Regions from separate parts of the Streptomyces sp. NPDC008001 genome, predicted to be linked through region 3. Evidence: riboswitches for the same ligand, from Rfam matches in the RefSeq annotation. Region 3 holds a riboswitch; each other region holds the start of a gene.
What was found. A riboswitch is a leader RNA that binds a small molecule or an ion and turns the genes downstream of it on or off. The one in region 3 is predicted to bind thiamine pyrophosphate.
Positions count from the first base shown of each region.

Region 1 (4,249 bases), on a different contig from region 3:
CCACTCCTGCGCTCCCGGGTGCCCCTTGGCGAGGTCCGCGGCATGGGCGGCGATCTTGTAGGTGATCACGCCGGTCTTGACGTCGTCCCGGTCCGGCAGGCCCAGGTGCTCCTTCGGCGTGACGTAGCAGAGCATCGCCGTGCCCCACCACGCGATCATCGCGGCGCCGATGCCGGAGGTGATGTGGTCGTACGCGGGGGCGACGTCCGTCGTCAGCGGGCCGAGCGTGTAGAACGGCGCCTCCTCGCAGATCTCCTGCTGGAGGTCGATGTTCTCCTTGATCTTGTGCATCGGGACGTGGCCCGGGCCCTCGATCATCGTCTGGACGTTGTGGCGCTTGGCGATGGTGTTGAGCTCGCCGAGCGTCTTCAGCTCGGCGAACTGCGCCTCGTCGTTGGCGTCCGCGATGGAGCCGGGGCGCAGGCCGTCGCCGAGCGAGTACGTCACGTCGTAGGCCGCGAGGATCTCGCAGAGCTCCTCGAAGTTCTCGTAGAGGAACGATTCCTTGTGGTGGGCCAGGCACCACGCGGCCATGATCGAACCACCGCGGGAGACGATGCCGGTCTTGCGGCGGGCGGTCAGCGGGACGTACCGCAGCAGCACGCCGGCGTGCACGGTCATGTAGTCGACGCCCTGCTCGGCCTGCTCGATGACCGTGTCCTTGTAGATCTCCCAGGTGAGCTCCTCGGCCTTGCCGTCCACCTTCTCCAGGGCCTGGTAGAGCGGCACGGTGCCGATCGGCACGGGGGAGTTGCGCAGCACCCACTCGCGCGTGGTGTGGATGTTGCGGCCGGTGGAGAGGTCCATGACGGTGTCGGCGCCCCAGCGGGTGGCCCACGTCATCTTCTCCACCTCCTCCTCGATCGAGGAGGTGACGGCGGAGTTGCCGATGTTGGCGTTGACCTTCACCAGGAACTTCTTGCCGATGATCATCGGCTCGATCTCCGGGTGGTTCACATTGGCGGGGAGGACGGCCCGGCCCGCCGCGATCTCCTCGCGGACGGTCTCGGGGGAGACGTTCTCCCGGAGGGCGACGTACTCCATCTCCTCGGTGATCTCACCGCGGCGGGCGTACGCGAGCTGGGTGACGGCGGCTCCGCCGCGGCCCCGGCGGGGCTGGCGGGGGCGGCCCGGGAAGACCGCGTCGAGGTTCTTCAGCCCCCCGCGCGGCGAGGTGTGCTTGATGCCGTCGTCCTCCGGGCGCATCGGACGCCCGGCGTACTCCTCGGTGTCACCACGGCCGATGATCCAGTTCTCCCGGAGCGGCTGGAGGCCGCGCCGGACGTCCGTCTCGATCGCCGGGTCGGTGTACGGACCGGAGGTGTCGTACAGCTGCACGTCCTGCCCGTTGGTGAGGTGGACCCGCCGGACCGGCACCCGAAGGTCCGGACGCGAGCCGGTCACGTAGTCCTTGTGCCAGCCGATCTCCCGGCCGGATTCGGACGTGCGTGCATCCTGCGAGGTCATGAGACCAGAACTCCCTACGCCGGCATTACCCGGTAACAGGTTCGGCGGTCGACGCAGCGGTCTTCCGTACGCATTTCCCGTACGGAGGTCAGCGCCCTCTCAGCCCGGTGCTCCGAGCTCCCGCGATTGCAAAGGTGCCACCACGCTAGCGCCTCGCCCGTCCGGAGGGCCAGGGGGGCTTGCGATGATGCAGGCGTGACCCCCACGGAACCGCAATCCCCGTCCCACCCTCCCCACGAGCCCGGGCCACCACCCGCCCAGGAGCCTGCGCACGGCCACGGCCACGGCCATGCGCAGGGTCATGCGCACGGCCACAGCCATGGCCACAGCCACGGTCACGGCCCCGCCTCACCCGTCTCCGCGCACCTGCGCAAGGTGATCGGCGCGATCCTCATCCCCTTCGCCGCCGCGGTGCTCACCGGCCTGGTCGTGCTGTGGCCCGGCGGCGCGCCGCCGCACGAGCACTCCGGTCTCGGCCTCGACCAGAAGACCGAGTCGGGCCGCGTCGTGAAGATCGAGGAGGTCGACTGCGCCAAGGCGGGCGCCCAGCCGCAGCAGCCGCCGCCCGGAGCGCAGGGCGGACCGGACGGAACGGGCGGACCGGGCGGGCCCGCACAGCCGAAGGGCCCCTGCGAGAAGTCGGAGATCGAGGTCACCTCGGGCCCCGACAAGGGCCGGACCTTCACCGAGCTCGTCCAGCCCAGCGCCTCCCGGCACTACACCGTCGGCCAGGACGTCATCCTCGCCTACGCCCCCAAGGCGCCGAAGAACCTGCAGTACTCGGTCACCGACGTGGACCGGGTGTGGCCCATGGCGATACTCGCGGGGGTGTTCGCGCTGGCCGTCGTGGTCGTCGGCCGGCTGCGCGGTGTCTTCGCGCTGGTCGCGCTGGTGATCAGCTTCGGGGTACTGACCCTGTTCATCCTCCCGGCGATCCTCCAGGGTTCCGATCCGCTGGTGGTCGCGGTCATCGGCGGCAGCGCGATCATGCTGATAGCGCTCTACATGTGCCACGGCCTGACCGCCCGGACGTCCGTGGCCGTGCTCGGGACGCTCACCTCGCTGATGCTCATCGGCCTGCTCGGTTCGCTCTTCACCAGCTGGGCCCATCTGACGGGCAACACCGACGACCAGACCGGGCTCGTGCACGGCCTCTACCCGGAGATCGAGATCCGCGGCCTGCTGCTCGCGGGGATCATCATCGGTTCGCTCGGCGTGCTCGACGACGTGACGGTGACGCAGACCTCGGCGGTGTGGGAGCTGAAGGACGCCGACCCGAGCGCGAGTTGGCGCAAGCTCTACGGGGCGGCCATGCGCATCGGACGGGACCACATCGCGTCGGTCGTGAACACGCTCGTGCTGGCGTACGCGGGCGCCTCGCTGCCGCTGCTGCTGCTGTTCTCGATCGCCGACAGCGGAGTGGGGACGGTCGCGACCAGCGAGATCGTGGCCGAGGAGATCGTCCGGACGCTCGTCGGCAGCATCGGGTTGGTGGCCTCGGTGCCGGTGACGACCTTGCTGGCGGCCCTCGTTGTCAGTGCCGACCGGCACAATGCGAGTACGGGGGCGGGTGCCGCTTCGGGCCTCCGTTCGGGCCTCGGCTCGGGCCTCGGCTCGGGTCTTGGTTCGGGCATCGGCTCGGGCCTCGGCTCGCGCCTGGGTTCGGGTGCCGGGTCGCGGGGACGGGGGCGCGGCAGGTCGAAGGGCGGCAGGCGCCGGCGGGCCAAGTGACGCACAAGGCCGGACGAGGGGGGAGCTGCGGTGATCGGTGAGCAGGGGAGGGTGACGGGCACGGTCGGGCCGGGCCTGGTCGGCGAGGTGATGGTGCGGATACGGGGCGGCGCCGAGGCCTTCCTCGCCTACGCGGCGGAGCCGGGCGAGCGGATCGAGCGCGGGACGGTCGTCGTGATCATGGAGTACCAGCCTCCGCGCACGGTCTATGTGACGCCTGCTTACGGCTGATACCACCAGGGCAGGAGGGGCGTGGGGGGCGCCGCACCGGCGCATAACCAGGCTCTGTCACGCCCGTGCACGTTCCTCGTATCAAGACCGTGCCAAGCCGTGCCCGGATCTTCACCACCGGGCTCGTACGGGAGCACACTTTCGAGCTCGGGCTCCGTCGCGGGGCCCATAAGGGGGCTGGACGCATGATCATTGGCGTCGTGGCGGGGGTCGTCCTCGTCGCCGTGGCCATCGTGGTCGGGTTGTTCAAACTGATGTGGCGGGTTGCCGAGCCCAATGAGGCGCTGGTCATCTCCGGTTCCAAGCACCGGACCGAGGGCCTGGAGGAGGGGATGGGGTTCCGGATCGTCACGGGGCGCGGGACTCTCGTGCTGCCCGGCGTCCAGGTGGTCCGGAAGCTGTCGCTCGACCTCAACGAGGCCGATCTCCACGTGGATTGTGTGACCAAACAGGGCATCCCCCTCAAGGTCCACGGTGTGGTGATATTCAAGGTGGGCGACGACTTCGTGTCGATCGCGAACGCCGCCCGCCGCTTCCTCGACCAGCAGAAGTTCATGGGCGAGCGGGTGCACAACGTCTTCGCGGGCCATCTGCGCTCGATCGTCGGCGGGCTCACCGTGGAGGACATGATCCGCGACCGGGAGCGGCTGACGGGCGAGACCCGTGCCGCCTCGGGCAGCGAGATGGAGAAGCTCGGTCTGATCATCGACTCGCTGCAGATCCATGAGATCCAGGACCCCACGGGGTACATCAAGAACCTGTCCGCGCCGCACGCCGCGGCGGTGCAGCGGGACGCCCGGATCGCCCAGGCCGAGGCCGA
Region 1 covers NZ_JBIBIZ010000002.1:390,827-395,075, reverse strand. Annotated here, with positions in the region: gene thiC (phosphomethylpyrimidine synthase ThiC) at 1-1,467, opposite strand, end outside; TPP riboswitch at 1,461-1,601, opposite strand; gene ACFZCD_RS06780 (YibE/F family protein) at 1,663-3,198, shown strand; gene ACFZCD_RS06775 (hypothetical protein) at 3,229-3,429, shown strand; gene ACFZCD_RS06770 (flotillin family protein) at 3,615-4,249, shown strand, end outside.
Region 1: it holds a riboswitch for thiamine pyrophosphate, as region 3 does, so the genes downstream of both, thiC (phosphomethylpyrimidine synthase ThiC) here and thiO (glycine oxidase ThiO) in region 3, are expected to answer to the same signal.

Region 2 (4,249 bases), on a different contig from region 3:
TTCCAGGGTGGCGTAGCGCGGACCGCCGAGGATCTGCACGACGCCGAAGGAAGTGAAGGTGAAGAGGAAGACCATGAGGGCCGCAGCGGCCACCGCCGGCGCCAGGGCGGGCAGCGTGACCCGCCGCCAGGCCTCGAAGCGCCCCGCGCCCAGGACCCTCGCCGCTTCCTCCTGCCGGGGGTCGAGCTGGGCCCACAGGCCTCCGACGGTGCGGACGACCACCGCGTAGTTGAAGAACACGTGGGCGAGCAGGATCGCCCAGACCGTGGTGTCCAGGCGCACTCCCCACCACTCGTCCAGCAGCCCCCCGCGCCCGAGCAGCGCCAGGAAGGCCGAGCCGGCCACCACGGTCGGCAGGACGAACGGCACGGTCACCACCGCGCGCAGCATGCGCTTGCCGGGGAAGTCGAACCGGGCGAAGGCGTACGCGCCGGGGAGGGCCAGGGCGAGGGTCAGTGCGGTGGAGGCGGCCGCCTGCCAGGTGGTGAACCAGAGCACGTGTCCGATGGCCGGGTCGGTCAGGACCTCCCCGGCGCGGGCGAACTGCCACTCTCCGCCGTCCTTCAGTCCCCGGAGGACGATCGCGGCGACGGGGTAGGCGAAGAAGACGCCGAAGAAGGCGAGCGGCAGGGCCATGAGGCCCAGCCGCACCGCCGTGCGCCGTCCGCCGCCCGCGCCCCGTGCGGGGCCCCGTGCCGCGGCCCGCGCGTCTACTTCAGGACGAGCGAGGACCATGCCTTGACCCACTGGTCGCGGTTCTTGGCGATCTTCTCGGGGGCCATGGTGCCGGGGTCGGTCACCTGCGCGCCGTACTTGGTGAACAGCTCGGGCAGCTTGGCGTCCTGGTTGGCGGGCTTGACGTACATCTGCAGGGGCATGTCCTCCTGGAAGGTACGGCTCAGGAGGAAGTCGACCAGGGCCTTGCCGCCCTCGGGGTTCTTCGCGCCCTTCAGCAGCCCCGCGAACTCGGTCTGCTGGAAGCAGGTGCCGGTGGCAACGCCGGTCGGTGCCTCGGCGGGCTGCGGCTTCACGCCCATCACCTCGGCGGGCGGGCTGGACGCGTAGGAGACGACGAGGGGCTTGTCGCCCTTGGCCTTCTTGCCGCCCGCGGAGCCCGAGAAGCGCTCGTTGTAGGCCTGCTCCCAGCCGTCCACGACCTCCACGCCGTTGGCCTTGAGCTTCTTCCAGTAGTCCTGCCAGCCGTCGTCGCCGTACTTGGCGGCCGTGGCGAGCTGGAAGGCGAGGCCGGGGGACGACGTGGCGGCGTTCTCGGTGACGAGCAGGCCCTTGTACTCGGGCTTGACCAGGTCGTCCAGAGTCTGCGGCGGGGCCACCTTGTGGTCGGCGAAGTAGGCGCGGTCGTAGTTGACGCAGATGTCGCCGGTGTCGACGGGGGTGACGCGGTGCTCGCCGGCGTCGGCCTGGAGCTTCCGCGGGACCCTGTCCAGGCCCTTGGCCTCGTACGGCGCGAAGATGCCCTTGTCGAGCGCCCGGGAGAGCAGGGTGTTGTCGACGCCGAAGAAGACGTCGCCCTGCGGGTGGTTCTTGGAGAGGATGGCCTGGTTCACGGCCTGGCCGGCGTCGCCGCCCTTGACGACCTTGACCTTGTACCCGGTCTGCCGGGTGAACTCCTTCAGGACCTCGTCGGACGCGACGAAGGAGTCGTGGGAGACCAGGGTGACGTTCTTGTCCTTGCCGTCGGACGCACCGCCGCCCGAGTCGTCCGAGCTCCCGCACGCGGCCAGGGCCGGAAAGGCGAGCACGGTGACGGCGGCCGTGCCGATGGCACGCCGCAGATTGGTGTTCATGGTTGAGCTGACTCCCTACGCCGGTATGACCCGGATCAGGTCCGAGGGTCTGCGGGCCGTGCCGCACTCTCAGCGCCCCGTGGGCGCTCCCCTGTCGGATTGTTCATTTGTGCGAGTTGTTCGTTGACGCGAGAGGGCACCGTATCAGTGCCCTCTCCACGGATCGGTGTCCGGCCTGAGGCGCCCGGTCAGCGCTCGGTGGCGGCCAGCTGGCCGCAGGCCCCGTCGATCTCCTGGCCGCGGGTGTCCCGGACGGTCACGGGCACACCGTGCGCCGCGATCGCCGCCACGAAGGCACGCTCGTCCTCGGGGCGCGAGGCCGTCCACTTCGAGCCCGGGGTGGGGTTGAGCGGGATGAGGTTGACGTGGACGCGCTTGCCCTTGAGGAGCCGCCCGAGGAGGTCACCGCGCCACGCCTGGTCGTTGATGTCGCGGATCAGGGCGTACTCGATGGAGATCCGGCGCCCGGACTTCTCCGCGTACTCCCACGCGGCGTCGAGGACCTCACGGACCTTCCAGCGCGTGTTGACCGGCACCAGGGTGTCGCGGAGCTCGTCGTCCGGCGCGTGCAGGGAGACGGCCAGGCGGCACTTGAAGCCCTCGTCGGCGAAGCGCAGCATGGCGGGTACCAGGCCCACCGTGGAGACGGTGATGCCGCGCTGGGAGAGCCCCAGGCCGTCCGGCTCGGGGTCCGTGAGGCGGCGGATGGCGCCGACGACGCGCTTGTAGTTGGCCAGCGGCTCGCCCATGCCCATGAAGACGATGTTGGACAGCCGCGCGGGGCCGCCGGGGACCTCGCCGTCGCGCAGGGCCCGCATGCCGTCCACGATCTGGTGGACGATCTCGGCCGTCGACAGGTTCCGGTCCAGTCCGGCCTGGCCCGTGGCGCAGAACGGGCAGTTCATGCCGCAGCCGGCCTGCGAGCTGATGCACATGGTGACCCGGTCCGGGTAGCGCATCAGCACGGACTCCACCAGCTTGCCGTCGTGCAGCCGCCAGAGGGTCTTGCGGGTGGTGTCGTCGTCGCACGAGATGTGCCGCACAACACTCATGAGCTCCGGCAGCAGCTCGGACGCGAGCTTCTCGCGGGAAGCCGCCGGGATGTCCGTCCATGCCGCCGGGTCGTGCGCGTACCGGGCGAAGTAGTGCTGCGAGAGCTGCTTGGCGCGGAACGGCTTCTCGCCGATCGCGGAGACGGCCTCGCGGCGCTCGGCCGGCGAAAGGTCGGCAAGGTGCCGCGGGGGCAGTTTGGCCCCGCGGGGGGCGACGAACGTCAGTTCTCCAGGCGCGGGGGCCATGAGCAAGGACTCCTCATTGACGACGGCGGATGACCTCCGCAATCGCGGAGCCAGCGGCAGGACGATGCCGGAACCCGGAGATCTCACAGGGGCACCCCCGCTGGTGCGGGGCCGGAAAAGGGCCCGCCGCGCGAGCAGCGAGCCCTTCCAGGGTACCTGGCCCGGTTTTCAGGCCGAGCCGACGAAGACGACCATGAGCAGCCAGACCACCGGCGCGGTCGGCAGGAGCGAGTCCAGCCGGTCCATGATGCCCCCGTGCCCGGGCAGCAGCGCGCCCATGTCCTTGATCCCGAGATCCCGCTTGATCATGGACTCGCCGAGATCGCCCAGCGTGGCGCTGACCGCGACCGCGAGGCCGAGGAGCAGGCCCTCCCACCACGCACCGTCGTCGATCAGGAACTGCATGCACAGCGCGCCGGCGACCATCGCGAAGGCGACCGCCCCGACCAGCCCCTCGCGCGTCTTGCCCGGGCTGATGCGCGGGGCCAGTTTGCGCTTGCCGAACTTCCAGCCCACCGCGTACGCGCCCGTGTCGCTGACCACGGTCAGGATCAGGAACGTGAGCACCCGCCACGCGCCGTCCCCCGCCGCCAGCATGAGGGCCACGAAAGTGGCCAGGAAGGGCACGTAGAAGGCCGCGAAGATGCCCGCCGTGACGTCCTTCAGGTAATCGTCCGGCGACTCCGTCATGCGCCACACGAGGACCGCCAGGGCGGTGAAGGCCACGGCCACCCACGCGCCCTCGGCGCCGCTGGCATAGCCGGCGATGACCATGGCGGCACCGCCGACCGCGAGGGGCACCAGCGGGGCCCGGATCGACTTGCGCTCCGCGAGGCGGGAGGTCAGCTCCCACAGCCCGACCACGACGGCGATCACGATCACGCCGAGGAAGACGGGCTTGTAGATGAACAGGGAGGCGAGGATGACCGCGCCCAGGCCGACGCCGACCCCTATCGCCGCCCGCAGGTCACGGCCGGCGCTCTTCTTTCCTGCCTTCGGCGACTCGGGGGAGGCAGGCACCGGGGCGGGGTCGTGGGGCCGGATGTCGGGCTCCTGTTCGTCGCGGAACAGGGGGCCGCGGAGATGGGCGGCCCCCTGGTCACGGTCGTCCTGGTCTCCGCCTGAGGAGGGCACGATGGGCAT
Region 2 covers NZ_JBIBIZ010000004.1:470,819-475,067, reverse strand. Annotated here, with positions in the region: gene ACFZCD_RS13740 (ABC transporter permease) at 1-735, opposite strand, end outside; gene ACFZCD_RS13735 (thiamine ABC transporter substrate binding subunit) at 711-1,808, opposite strand; TPP riboswitch at 1,804-1,911, opposite strand; gene rlmN (23S rRNA (adenine(2503)-C(2))-methyltransferase RlmN) at 1,997-3,106, opposite strand; gene ACFZCD_RS13725 (phosphatidate cytidylyltransferase) at 3,275-4,249, opposite strand, start outside.
Region 2: it holds a riboswitch for thiamine pyrophosphate, as region 3 does, so the genes downstream of both, ACFZCD_RS13735 (thiamine ABC transporter substrate binding subunit) here and thiO (glycine oxidase ThiO) in region 3, are expected to answer to the same signal.

Region 3 (4,249 bases):
CATGATCGCCGCGCAGCCGACGTCCTCCAGCTTGCGGGCGAGCACCGGGTCGTCGTTGGTGTACGGCAGGACGGTGAAGCCGTCGTCGACGAGGATCTCCGCGGCGTCGAGCAGCTCGATCGGGTCGGGCAGCAGCGTCCGCTCGTCGGCGATCACTTCGAGCTTGACCCAGTCGGTGCCGAGCGCCTCGCGGGCCAGCCGGGCCGTGAGGACGGCCTCCCCGGCGGTGTAGCAGCCGGCGGTGTTCGGCAGCACGCGGATGGAGTGCTTCTGCAGGACGGACAGCACCGAGCCGCGGACGCTCGCGTCGAGGCGGCGCATGGCCACGGTGGTCAGCTCGGTGCCGGAGGCGAGCAGCGCGCGCTCCATGACGTCGAGGCTGGGCGCGCCGCCGGTGCCCATGATCAGCCGGGAGCTGAAGGAGGTGTCGGCGATGGTGAGCAGGTCGTCGGCCATCAGGACTGATCAGCCTCCCTGCACGGCGGTGAGGACCTCGACGCGGTCGCCCGCGCCGAGCCGGGTGGCGGGCCACTGGCCGCGCGGCACGACGGCCTCGTTGACGGCGGCGGCGACCCCGCCGGGCGCGGTGGTCAGGCTCGCGACGAGACCGGCGAGCGTCAGGCCGTGGGGCACGTCGCGGTGCTCGCCGTTGACGCTGATGGCCATGTGGGCCTCGGGGGTGTCGGTGGGGTCGGTCGGGTTCATGCGGGCAGCTCCTGGAGCGCGTTCGAGAAGCGTCGGGGGGAGAAGGGGCGGGCCTCCTCGGGGAGGCGCCCCGTGGTCAGCGCCTCGGCCATGACGTCGCCGGTCAGCGGGGTGAGCAGCACGCCGTTGCGGTAGTGGCCGGTGGCGGCGAGCAGGCCGGGCAGGGCGGTCGGGCCCAGCAGCGGGGCGTTGTCGGGGGAGCCGGGGCGCAGCCCGGCGCAGGTCTCCACCAGGGGCAGTTCGGTGATGCCGGGCACCAGCTCGTGGGCGTCGCGCAGCAGCTCGTAGACGCCGCCGGCGGTGACCGTGGTGTCCCAGCCGAGCTCTTCGGTGGTCGCGCCGAGGACCAGCTCGCCGTCCTCGCGCGGCACCAGGTACACCGGGCCGCCGCGGACGACCGCCCGCACGGTGCGGGAGAGGAAGGGCGCGTACGCGTCCGGGACGCGCAGCCGCAGCACCTGGCCCTTGACGGGGCGCACGGGCGGCAGGACGTCCGCGGGGACGCCGGCGAGGGTGCCGCTGCGGCTGCCCGCGGCGAGCACCACCTGCTCCGCGGGCACGCGGCTGCCGTCGGACAGCTCCGCGCCCGCCGCCCGGTCGCCGGCGAGCAGCAGCCGTACGGCCGCGGCGCGGTGGAAGGCGACCCCGGCCCGCTCGCAGGCCGTGAGCAGCGCCCGCGCGAGCCTGCGGGGATCGGTCTGGTGGTCCCCGTCGACGCGCAGCCCCCCGCGCACGCCGGGCGCGAGCATCGGCTCCAGGCGGCGGCACTCGCGGCCGGACAGCCACTGGGCGTCCAGGCCGCAGCGCTGCTGCAGGGCGTGCAGCTCGCGCAGGTGCTCGCGGTCGTCGGCATCGAGGGCGACGGCCAGCGTGCCGCACGCCCGGTAGCCGGTGGCGACGCCGCTGGCCTCCTCCAGCTCGGCCGTGAAGCGCGGATAGCGGCGCGCGGAGGCCAGGTTGAGGGCGAGCAGGGCCTCTTCGCCGTAGTGCAGTTCGGTGACCGCCGCGAGCATCCCGGCGGCCACCCGCGCCGCGCCGCCCCCCGGCGCGGGGTCGGCGACGGCGGTGCGCAGCCCGCGCTGGGCCGCGCGCCAGGCGGTGACGAGGCCGATCAGCCCGCCGCCCACGACGAGGACGTCGCAGGCGGGCAGGGCGGATGTGCTGGGTGATGTGGTCGTAGACGCGTCCATGAGGCGTCCGGCCCCTCCCTTCGCCGGCATGACCCGGATCAGGTTCGTACGGTCGGAGGCCGGTCAGCCTCCCTCTCAGCCCGGTCGTCCGGGCTCCCGCGAGTGCGTTGTACGGCCACCCTAGTACGCGGCGCGAGGGCCGGGCGAGGGCCTGTCGGCGGACGACGGCGGGACCATGCGGCGCGGGGCTGATCGCCGGTGCCGGGCTGCCCCGGGCCCCCGGTGAAGACCCGCCCGGACGGGCACCCCGCTCCGGTCCGGACCCGCCGCCGCCCTACAGTGATCGGGTGAGCGAGCACCGGGAAGAACCTCATGCCGCCGACGAGCGGCACGTCGTCATCGTGGGCGCCGGAATGGCCGGCGTGCAGACCGCCGTCGCCCTGCGCGAGCACGGCTGGTCCGGCACCGTCACCGTCCTGGGCGCCGAGCCGCACCCGCCGTACGACAGGCCGCCGCTCTCCAAGGCCGTCCTGCTGGGCAAGGCCGAGGGTTCCGCGTTCGAGGTGGACTTCGCGTCGCTCGGGATAGACCTGCAGCTCGGGCGGGAGGCCACGGGCCTGCGCGCCGGCGAGCGCCTGCTGGACACCGCCACCGGTCCCGTCCCCTACGACATCCTCGTCGTCGCCACCGGCGCGGAGCCGGTCCGGCTGCCCGGGAGCGAGGGCCTGCCGAACGTGCACCTGCTGCGCACTCTGGACGACGCCGTGGGGCTGCGGCCGGTGCTGGCCGCGCAGCACGACGTCGTGGCCGTCGGCGCGGGCTGGATCGGCGCCGAGGTCGCGACGGCGGCCCGGGAGGCGGGCTGCGAGGTGACCGTGGTCGAGGCCGCGGACCGGGTGCTCGCCGGTGCCATGCCCGCCGAGGTCGCCGCGCACATGGCCCCCTGGTACGCCGAGAGCGGCGCCCGGCTGCTGCTCGGCGCCCGGGTGAGCACCGTGGAGCCCGGCGCGGTCGTGCTCGCCGACGGCACCCGGCTGCCGGCCGGCGCCGTGGTCGTCGGCATCGGGGCGCGGCCCGCGACCGGCTGGCTGAAGGGCTCCGGCATCGAGCTCGGCGCGGACGGCGCCGTCGTCACCGACGAGCGGCTGCGCACGTCGCTGCCCGGCGTCTACGCGGTCGGCGACTGCGCGTCGTTCCCGTCCGCGCGCTACGGCGAGCGGCTGCTCGTGCACCACTGGGACAACGCCATGCAGGGGCCGCGGACGGTCGCCGAGAACATCGTGTTCGGCCCGGCCGAGGGGCCGGTCTACGACCCGGTGCCGTACTTCTGGTCCGAGCAGTTCGGGCGGTTCGTGCAGTACGCGGGCCATCACGCCGGCGCCGACGAGCTGCTGTGGCGCGGCGACCCGGAAGGCGCCGCCTGGAGCGTGTGCTGGCTGCGCGCCGGGGTCCTGGTCGCCCTCCTGGCCGTCGGCCGGCCCAGGGACCTGGCCCAGGGCCGCAAGCTCATCGAGAAGGGCGCCCTCCTCGACCGTGCGAAGGCCGCCGACGCGTCCGTGCCCCTCAAGGCCGCGCTGCTCTGAGGGGGCCGCCGCGCCGCCGTGAGCGGGGGCGCGGCACCGTGACGCGCCCGCGGTCGGGTCAACCCGGCTACCGGCTGTCAGCGCCAGATGGCAGGCTTGTCCCGTGACCGAGATTGACGCAAAGATCGACGCGCTTGTTCCCGCCTGGCTCAACCTCCCCGAGATCGCCGAGATGCTCGGCGTGGAGGTGACGCGCGTGCGGCAGCTGGTGAAGGAGGGCCAGCTGATCGCCGTCCGCCGGGGCGAGAACCGGGTGCTCATGGTGCCCGCCGCCTTCATCGGCGAGGGCAAGGTCGTCAAGGGCCTGGCCGGGACCCTGACGCTGCTGCGGGACGACGGCTTCAGCGACGAGGAAATGCTGGAGTGGCTCTTCACCGCCGACCCGACCCTGCCGGGAACCCCGGCCGACGCGCTGCGGGAGAACCGTGGCACGGAGGTGAAGCGGCGCGCCCAGGCGCTCGCCGTCTGATCCCCCGAGCCACCGAAAGCCACAGCCGCATTCCCGGGCGCGGGTGACCGCGCCCGGCAGAACAGTCCGGTGCACGGGCGGGGCGCGCCCCCGTCCGTGCACCGCCGACCCGGGGGGAACCACCCGATGTCCGCCACTGCCCGCCGCCGCCTCGCCGATGCCCGGCTGTACCTGTGCACCGACGCCCGCAAGCGCCAGGGCGACCTGCCGGAATTCCTCGACGCGGTCCTCGCCGGCGGTGTCGACATCGTCCAGCTGCGCGACAAGGGCATGGAGGCGGGCGAGGAGCTGGAACACCTCGCCGTCTTCGCCGAGGCCGCCCGCCGCCACGGCAAGCTCTTCGCGGTCAACGACCGCGCCGA
Region 3 covers NZ_JBIBIZ010000005.1:266,481-270,729, forward strand. Annotated here, with positions in the region: gene ACFZCD_RS15315 (thiazole synthase) at 1-456, opposite strand, end outside; gene thiS (sulfur carrier protein ThiS) at 466-666, opposite strand; gene thiO (glycine oxidase ThiO) at 702-1,895, opposite strand; TPP riboswitch at 1,894-2,005, opposite strand; gene ACFZCD_RS15330 (NAD(P)/FAD-dependent oxidoreductase) at 2,183-3,418, shown strand; gene ACFZCD_RS15335 (Rv2175c family DNA-binding protein) at 3,522-3,887, shown strand; gene thiE (thiamine phosphate synthase) at 4,014-4,249, shown strand, end outside.